DNA from 2 places in the Streptomyces sp. NPDC012835 genome. Region 1 is predicted to be linked to the other one. Evidence: riboswitches for the same ligand, from Rfam matches in the RefSeq annotation. Region 1 holds a riboswitch; the other holds the start of a gene.

Region 1 (4,138 bases):
CGCTCCGAGGGGAGTTTCGAGCCGACCGCGATCTCTCCGGACCTGATGTCGTGTTCCAGCCGGCGGGCGATACGCTCCGTCAGGAGTCCGCGTTGGGCGGAGCCCGCGACCGGACCCGACTCTGCGGGATCTGCCGGGGAGGAGGAGGCGGACGACTGCATGGTCGCAGCGTACAGGCCGGTCGCACGCGGTACGGACTCCCGGCACAGCCGCGTACGGCCCCGGACGGACCGGGGGCGCGGGGAGGCCGGTTGTCCGACTGCGGGCAACACGGAAGCCGGGCCTCTTCCGCAGGACGAGCACGCCGGCGCCGAGCCCGACCCGGCGCGCGCCTGTCGTCCCAGCCGTGGACGCCGTCCCCGACGCCGTCGTACCGGTCGATGAGGCCAACCTCCTCCCGCGCGGTGAGCCGCTGCCGAGCCGGGATCGACTCCGCACCCGGCACAGCGCCGTCGAGCCGCAGCGAGGGCGGCTTCATTGACATTCCGAACCGTCCCGCACAGACTCGATCACATGTATGAGGTCCCGCTCCTTACCAGTGAGCGCTGTGTCGACCTCGTTCGCGTGTCAAGCGCGTTGTGTTGAACGGCCGTTCCCTTCCGCGCCGCGCCGCCCCCGCCTCCCGGCCGTGATCCCTCACGGCGAGCGCGTGCTGTCGCGCTCTCCTCGCCCCGCGCGGCTCTCCCCGTGCCCCGCCGCGTGGAGCACGCGTCGTCGCACGTTCGGGCCGTGACCCCACCGCCGGCGACACCGCGGGGTTCCGCCCACGTCCGGCTCCGTTCGTCCTGATCCGGGGCCGGACCTCCGAGATGCGATCGGCTCGGCCCGCCGGCGCCACGGCCGCGTGTCCCGGCGCGGTCGGGACGGCCCCTCTCCGACATCCCACTCCCCCATCACCGGCACCGGGGCCGCCCGCGGCGCGCCGGACCGGTCGAGCAGCGATCGGAAGCTTCATGGGTCAGGAATTCCTCTGGTACATCCCCAACACCGTCGAACCGGGCCACCGGGGTGACGACACCACATCCGGCTGGGGCTCCATCGAGTACTCGACCGACCTCGCCCGTACGGCCGAGGAGCACGGCTGGGGCGGCGCCCTGCTCGGTGCCGGGTGGGGACGCCCGGACACCTTCACCGTCGCCACGGCGCTGGCGGCCCGGACCACGACGTTCAAGCCCTTGATCGCGGTCCGTCCCGGCTACTGGCAGCCCGCGAACTTCGCCAGCGCGGCGGCGACGCTCGACCAGCTCAGCCGCGGACGCGTCCTCGTCAACATCGTCAGCGGGCTGGACAACCCGGCCGCATACGGCGACACCCGCGTCGACCCCGCGCAACGGTACGCCCGTACAAGGGAGTTCCTGCGTCTGGTGCGGCGCCTGTGGACCGAAGAGGACGTCACCTTCCGCGGTGAGCACTTCCAGGTCACCGGATCCACCCTCGCCCCGGGTCCCTACCTCACCGCGGGGAGGACACATCCGACGCTCTACTTCGGCGGGGCGTCCGAAGCCGCCGAGCGGGTGTCGGCGGCCGAGGCCGATGTGCAGCTCTTGTGGGGCGAACCGCTCGACGGCCTCGCCGAACGCATCGCCCGGCTGCGGACGTTGAGCCGGCAGGTGGACCGCCGGCACAAGCCGCTCGAGTTCGGGCTGCGGATCACCACCCTGGTGCGCGACACCACCGGGGAAGCGTGGCGCGACGCCGAGGCGAGGATCGCGAAGATGGCGGTCGACGCGGGCGGGACCACCGGGGCGGGACACCACAGAGGGGCGGTCGGGCAGCAGCGGCTCCTCGACCTCACCCGACGCGGCGAGGTGCTCGACACCTGCCTCTACACCACACCGGGCACATTCGGCGGTGAAGGAGCGGCGACCACCTGGCTGGTCGGCTCCGCCGACGACGTCGCCACGGCGCTGAAGAACTACCGGGCGCTCGGCATCACCCACTTCGTCCTGTCCGACACCCCCTACAAGCAGGAGATCCGCCGGATCGGCGACCGGCTCCTCCCCAGGCTGCGCGAACCGCTGGCGTGACGGCCCCGGCCGCCGGGGGTTCCACCGGAACCCGCGACGGGCGGTCCTCGGCCGGACGGAACACATGTCCCGAAAGGAGTGTCACGGCGAGTGGCCACCGGATGAGACCGCCCACCCGGCTTCTTGACGGCGTCATGGAGTGCGCCGAGACTGATGTGGACGGTCACGATTGTCAGCGGCCACGGCGTGGGTATGCCCGCACCTGTGGTCATCGGCCCCGGCCGGCCGACAGGCAACCCTTCCGCCGCGACGGGGTGCTCCGGGTGATGACCGGGTCCCGCCGACGCGGTGGGGCAAGCGCGGTCTCGCCTCACGCGAGGCCCCCGAAGGTGAAACGGGTGGCAATGCCCAGGAACGACTTGACGAGGCGCCTGCACATCGATCTGTCGCGTGTCTCCAGCGCTTACTGATCCCCCGGCCGGTCCGTGCGATCCGGACCGTACGGGACAGCGCAGTCGCTCCGCATCACGCCGCTGACGCCCACAAGGCCGCGGCGGCTTACTCGTTCCCCAAGGGAGAGTCATGCCCACGCCAGATACGCGCGTCTCCGGCACCGCCCACCCGGTCGGCTGTCAGCAGAATTCATCGGCTTCGGGGCCACGCCCCGGGACGGCCCCGGCGTCTCCCCGTCCGCGCCGGGTCCGCAGCCGGATCGGCATCGGCCTCGCCGGCGGCTTCTACCCGGCACCGCACCGCTACGACCTCTACCTCTCGGCGTGCTGTCCCCGTTCGCTGCGCGTCTCGATCACGCTCGACCTGCTCGGTCTGGGGGGCTCGGTCGCCACCACCCTCCTGACACATCCCGCCGGGACGCCCGACGGGTTCACCTCACTGCGCCGCGCCTACGAGGCCACGACGCACCGCTACGACGGACCGCTGACCGTACCCGCGCTGCGCGACCGCTGGAGCGGGCGCATCGTCAGCAATCACACCCCCGACATCCTCCGCGACCTGGCGGGTCCGCTCTCCGGCGGCGACGGAGCCCGCGCCTCCGTACTCGGCCCGCCGTCCCTCGCCCCGGACATCGACGCCCTCCGCGACGTGCTGGACCGGGACGTCACCCCGGCCGCCCCGCCGTCGCGGAGATCGGCGGCGCTGGACCTGCTCAACCGTCAGCTCGCCGGCCGGGCCTATGTGCTGGGCCACGAGCTGACGGCCGCCGACGTGGACCTGTGGGTGGCGCTCGTCCATCTCGGCCCGGTCGGCGCCCTCCGCTCGTACTCCCGGCTCCAGGACTACGTGCGCCGCCTCGGCGACCACCCCGCCTTCCGGGTCACGGCCGAGCCGGAGCACCGCGCGGCGTGAGCCACCGGCCCGGCCGCGGTGTGCGCCGGCGGACGGAGCGAGAGCCATGTGTCCACCGTGCGACGACGCCCGCCCCGCTCTCCTGTCGCACCGCGCCCTCCGCATCAGAGGGATGAGGGATACGGCGGAGGAACAGAGGTACGGAAAGGGAGAACTCCTTCGTCCGAGAGGGCTGTTCCGGGGGGAGGTAACGGACTCGCGGATTCCCCATTACCTCCGGAGTAATCGACTGATCGGCCGCTGCGATAGGAGAGTGGGGCGGGCGTCGTCGCACGACGACGGTCCACTCCGTCATTCCGAAGGGAAAGCACTCCGTGACCCAGTACATCACCGCAGTCAACCGGTACCTGGCCGCCTGGAACGCCACCGACTCCGAGGCCATCGCCAAGGCCGTCGCCGAGGCGTGGACCGAGGACGGCACGTACACCGACCCGCTGGTGGACGTCCGGGGACACGAGGGCGTCCAGGCGGCCATCGAGGGTGCGCACACGCAGTTCCCCGGCTTCGACTTCAAGCTCAAGGGCGAGGTCGACGGCAACCACCACATCGCGCGCTTCTCGTGGGACCTGGTGTCGAGGGCGGACGGGTCGTCCCCGGCGGGCGGCTCCGACGTGATCACACTGGCGGAGGACGGCCGGATCAGCTCGGTGAGCGGATTCCTCGACCGGGTTCCGTCCGCGTGACCCCCGCCCGCATCGTCTGAAGCGCCTTTGACGTCTCCGGGTTGGCGGGCAGCAGGGTTTCGACCTCCAGCTCGGAGACGGTGACGTCGATGGGGGCACTCAGCGTCATCAGGGCCGAGACGA
Region 2 (4,138 bases), 110 kb from region 1:
CGCCCTGCGCGCGGCCCTGGACGGCGGAGGGGACGACGGGCGGCGCTATGTGGTGGTCGACGCCATCGACGGTGAGGACCTCACCCGGATCGCCGCGGCCACCGCACACCACCCGCTGGTCACCGGAGGTTCCGGGCTCGCCCTCGGCCTGCCCGCGCGCGGCGCCCCGGCCACCGGAGCCATGCCCGTGATCCCCGGACACCGCGCGGTACTGGCCGGCAGCGCTTCGGCGGCCACCCGCGCCCAGATCGAGGCCGCGCGGCAGAGCCTGCCCAGCCGGCGGCTCGACCTGGCCGCCCTGCGCGCCGACCCGGCGGCCGAGGTCGCCCGGCTGACCGACTGGGCCCGTACGAACTGGTCCACGGCGCCCGACACACCGGTCCTCGTCTACGCCGTCGGATCGCTGTCGGACATCGAACGGCAGCCACCCGAGGGCGAGCGGCCCGCGGCCGAGCTGGTGGAGGAGGCGCTCGCGGGCTGCGCCGCCGCCTTCGCCGGAGCGGGCGCCCGGCAGTTCGTCGTGGCGGGCGGCGAGACCTCGGGCAGTGTGGTGCGCGCCCTGGGCGTACGCCGCCTGGAACTCGGCCCGGCCCTGGCCCCCGGAGTCTCCTGGGCACGGGGCGCGGCACCGGACGGGGCGTCCTACAACCTCGCGCTGAAGTCGGGGAACTTCGGCGGCCGGTCCCTGTTCACCAGCGCCTGGGAGGAGCTGGCATGAGCGACGCCCGCAGTGAACTCGTCGCGGCCGGACGTGAACTGTCGGCCGCCGGGCTGAGCCCGGGAGCGTCCGGCAACCTCAGTGTGCGCGTCGGCGATCGGATATACATGACCCCGACCGGGGCCCGGCTGGAAGCCCTGGACCCCGAGCAGCTGGCCGTGCTGGACGCACGGGCGCCCCTGCACGAGGGCCATACGGCAGGGCCACCACCGTCCAAGGAGTTCCCGCTGCACCGGGCCTTCTACCGCCGTGACCCCGCCACCCGCGCCGTGGTCCACCTGCACAGCGCCCACGCCGCCGCCTGCTCCTGCCTGCCCGCGTGGTCCCGCCGCAGCGCGCTGGCACCCCTCACGCCGTACTTCGTGATGCGGGTGGGCCAGACACCGCTGGTCCCGTACGCGGCCCCCGGCGACCTGGACCAGGCGCGGCGGCTGGAGGCCCTCGGCTTCCCGTTCCGCGCCGCCCTGCTCCAGAACCACGGCCCCATCACGGCCGGTACCACCCTCGCGCGCGCCGTGGACGCCGCCGTCGAGCTGGAGGAGGTCGCACGTCTCACCCTGCTCCTCAAGGACACCGCTCCCCGGCTGCTCACCACCGAGGAGGCGACCGCGCTCGCCCACCGCTACGGCAGCTCCTGGGAGGGCGGGACGGACTGACACGGCGCGCGACCGACCGGACGGGGGTCCGGCAGGGGCGGTACGCGTGTGCCGCCGCCCGGGCGGGGGAGCGCCGACACCGCCGACGCGTACCGCTCCGCCCGCTCTCCCCGGCGGGCGGAGCGGTACGCGTCGCCGTGCGCGGGGCCGCCATGAACGCGCCCCCCGGAAACCGGGCATTGCGCGGGGCAGACGGCGCGCGTAACGTTCGGTTCGGTTCACGAGTGTCGGCGTCGAGCCCGGCCTGCCGGCCGGCAGGCCCCACCGCTGTGGGGTGCTCGGGGCGACGACCGGGCGGAGTCCGCCCGGATTCCGCGGGCGTTGGGCGGGCGAGGCCCTCGGGTCCGCCGGAGACGAAAGAGCGGAGGCGGACATGAGGTCACCCCTCACCCTTCCGCCTGCCAGGGTTCTCTCCCCGCGACGAAGCGTCCACCTGTACTCCCGGCCGCACATCGACCTCCAGCGCGTGGCCGGCGCGCTCTGTCGGGCCTGACCTGTTCCGCCGCGCCCGCCCCTCCCGATGAGGGGCGGCGATCACCCACGGTCGATCAGGAAGGCACCCTTCCGTGTCCTCGTCCTCTCCGCTGCCCTCTTCCCCGCCCTCCCCGCCCTCCCCGCTCCACCTCGCCGTCGCCCTCGACGGCGCCGGCTGGCACCCGGCCGCCTGGCGCGAGCCGGGAGCCCGGCCCCGGGACCTGTTCACCGCCGCCTACTGGGCCGGCCTCGTCACGGAGGCGGAGCGCGGCCTGCTCGACTTCGTGACCATCGAGGACGGACTCGGGCTCCAGTCCTCGGACTTCACGCGACCCGACGGACGCACCGACCAGGTGCGCGGGCGGCTGGACGCGGTGCTCGTCGCCGCACGCGTCGCCCCGCTGACCCGGCACATCGGGATCGTACCGACCGTGGTCGCCACTCATACGGAGCCGTTCCACATCTCCAAGGCCGTCGCCACCCTCGACTACGCGAGCACCGGCCGCGCGGGCCTGCGGGTCCAGGTCTCGACCCGGCAGAACGAGGCGGCGCACTTCGGCCGCCGTGCGATCCCGCCCATCCGCTTCGGGGAACAGTCCACACCGGGCACCCGGGAAGCGCTCGCCGAACTCTTCGACGAGGCCGCCGACCACATCGAGGTGGTGCGCCGCCTCTGGGACAGCTGGGAGGACGACGCCGAGATCCGCTCCGCGTCCACCGGCCGCTTCATCGACCGCGACAAACTCCACTACATCGACTTCACGGGGCGGCACTTCAACGTCAAGGGCCCCTCCATCACCCCCCGCCCGCCGCAGGGCCAGCCCGTCGTCACCGCCCTGGGACACGACACCGTCCCCTACCGGCTGATCGCGCGCTCGGCCGACCTCGGTTACGTCACCCCGCACGACGCCGACCAGGCCCGCGCCATCGTCGCCGAGATCCGCTCCGAGCGCGCCACGACCGCGCGGGCCCGGGAGCCCCTGCACCTCTTCGGCGATCTGGTGGTGTTCCTCGACGACGACCCCGGCGCCGCCGCGGCCCGCCGGGACCGGCTGGACGGACTCGCGGGACGCCCCTTCACCAGCGACGCCAAGGTCTTCACCGGCACTCCGGCACAACTGGCCGACCTGCTCCTGGAGTGGCAGCGGGCCGGGCTGTCGGGCTACCGGCTGCGCCCCGCCGTGATCCCCCACGACCTGGCGGCGATCACCCGCGGTCTGGTGCCGGAACTTCGGCGCCGCGGCGCCTTCCGGGACGCCTACGAGGCCGGCACCCTGCGCGGGCTGCTCGGTCTCGCCCGCCCCGCCAACCGCTACGCCACCGCCTGAGCCGGAGGGAACACCGACCATGAGCAAGCCGCTCAAGCAGATACATCTCGCGGCCCACTTCCCCGGCGTCAACAACACCACGGTGTGGAGCGACCCCGAGGCCGGCAGCCATATCGAGTTCAGCTCCTTCGCGCACTTCGCGCAGACCGCCGAACGCGCCAAATTCGACTTCCTGTTCCTCGCCGAAGGGCTGCGCCTTCGCGAACAGGGAGGAAAAATATACGACTTGGACGTGGTGGGACGCCCCGACACCTTCACCGTGCTGTCCGCCCTCGCCGCCGTCACCGAACGCCTCGGTCTGGCCGGGACCATCAACTCCACCTTCAACGAGCCCTACGAGGTGGCCCGCCAGTTCGCCAGCCTCGACCACCTCTCGGACGGGCGCGCCGCCTGGAACGTCGTCACGTCGTGGGACGCCTTCACCGGCGAGAACTTCCGCCGCGGCGGCTTCCTCCCGCAGGAGGAGCGCTACTCCCGCGCCGAGGAGTTCCTCTCCACCGCGAACGAACTGTTCGACTCGTGGCGCGGGGACGAGATCGTCGCCGACCCGGCCACCGGCGCCTTCCTCCGGGACGCCAGGGCCGGAGCCTTCGTGCACAAGGGACAGCACTTCGACATCGAGGGGCGGTTCAACGTCCCGCGCAGCCCGCAGGGCCGCCCCGTGATCTTCCAGGCCGGCGACTCCGAGGAGGGAAGGGAGTTCGCCGCCTCCGGCGCCGACGCGATCTTCAGCCGGTACAGCACGCTGAAGGAGGGCCAGGCGTTCTACGCGGACGTCAAGGGACGCCTGGCCCGCCACGGCCGTACCCCCGACCAGCTGCTGATCCTGCCCGCGGCGACCTTCGTCCTCGGCGACACGGACGACGAGGCACGGGAGGCGGCCCGCGAGGTGCGCCGACAGCAGGTCAGCGGCGCCACGGCCATCAAACACCTGGAGTTCGTCTGGAACCGCGACCTCTCCG

The links. Region 1 has a riboswitch for S-adenosylmethionine ahead of ACFY6S_RS01200 (glutathione S-transferase C-terminal domain-containing protein). Riboswitches for the same ligand answer to the same signal wherever they lie in the genome.
Region 2: it holds a riboswitch for S-adenosylmethionine, as region 1 does, so the genes downstream of both, ACFY6S_RS01695 (putative leader peptide) here and ACFY6S_RS01200 (glutathione S-transferase C-terminal domain-containing protein) in region 1, are expected to answer to the same signal.

The regions. Positions count from the first base shown of each region.
Region 1 is NZ_JBIBBW010000001.1:310,388-314,525, forward strand. It holds gene ACFY6S_RS01190 (FadR/GntR family transcriptional regulator) at 1-161, opposite strand, end outside; gene ACFY6S_RS01195 (LLM class flavin-dependent oxidoreductase) at 954-2,027, shown strand; SAM riboswitch class IV at 2,189-2,333, shown strand; gene ACFY6S_RS01200 (glutathione S-transferase C-terminal domain-containing protein) at 2,550-3,332, shown strand; gene ACFY6S_RS01205 (nuclear transport factor 2 family protein) at 3,647-4,015, shown strand; gene ACFY6S_RS01210 (helix-turn-helix domain-containing protein) at 3,972-4,138, opposite strand, start outside.
Region 2 is NZ_JBIBBW010000001.1:417,981-422,118, reverse strand. It holds gene otnK (3-oxo-tetronate kinase) at 1-718, shown strand, start outside; gene ACFY6S_RS01700 (class II aldolase/adducin family protein) at 715-1,374, shown strand; SAM riboswitch class IV at 1,591-1,701, shown strand; gene ACFY6S_RS01695 (putative leader peptide) at 1,748-1,867, shown strand; gene ACFY6S_RS01690 (LLM class flavin-dependent oxidoreductase) at 1,941-3,176, shown strand; gene ACFY6S_RS01685 (NtaA/DmoA family FMN-dependent monooxygenase) at 3,196-4,138, shown strand, end outside.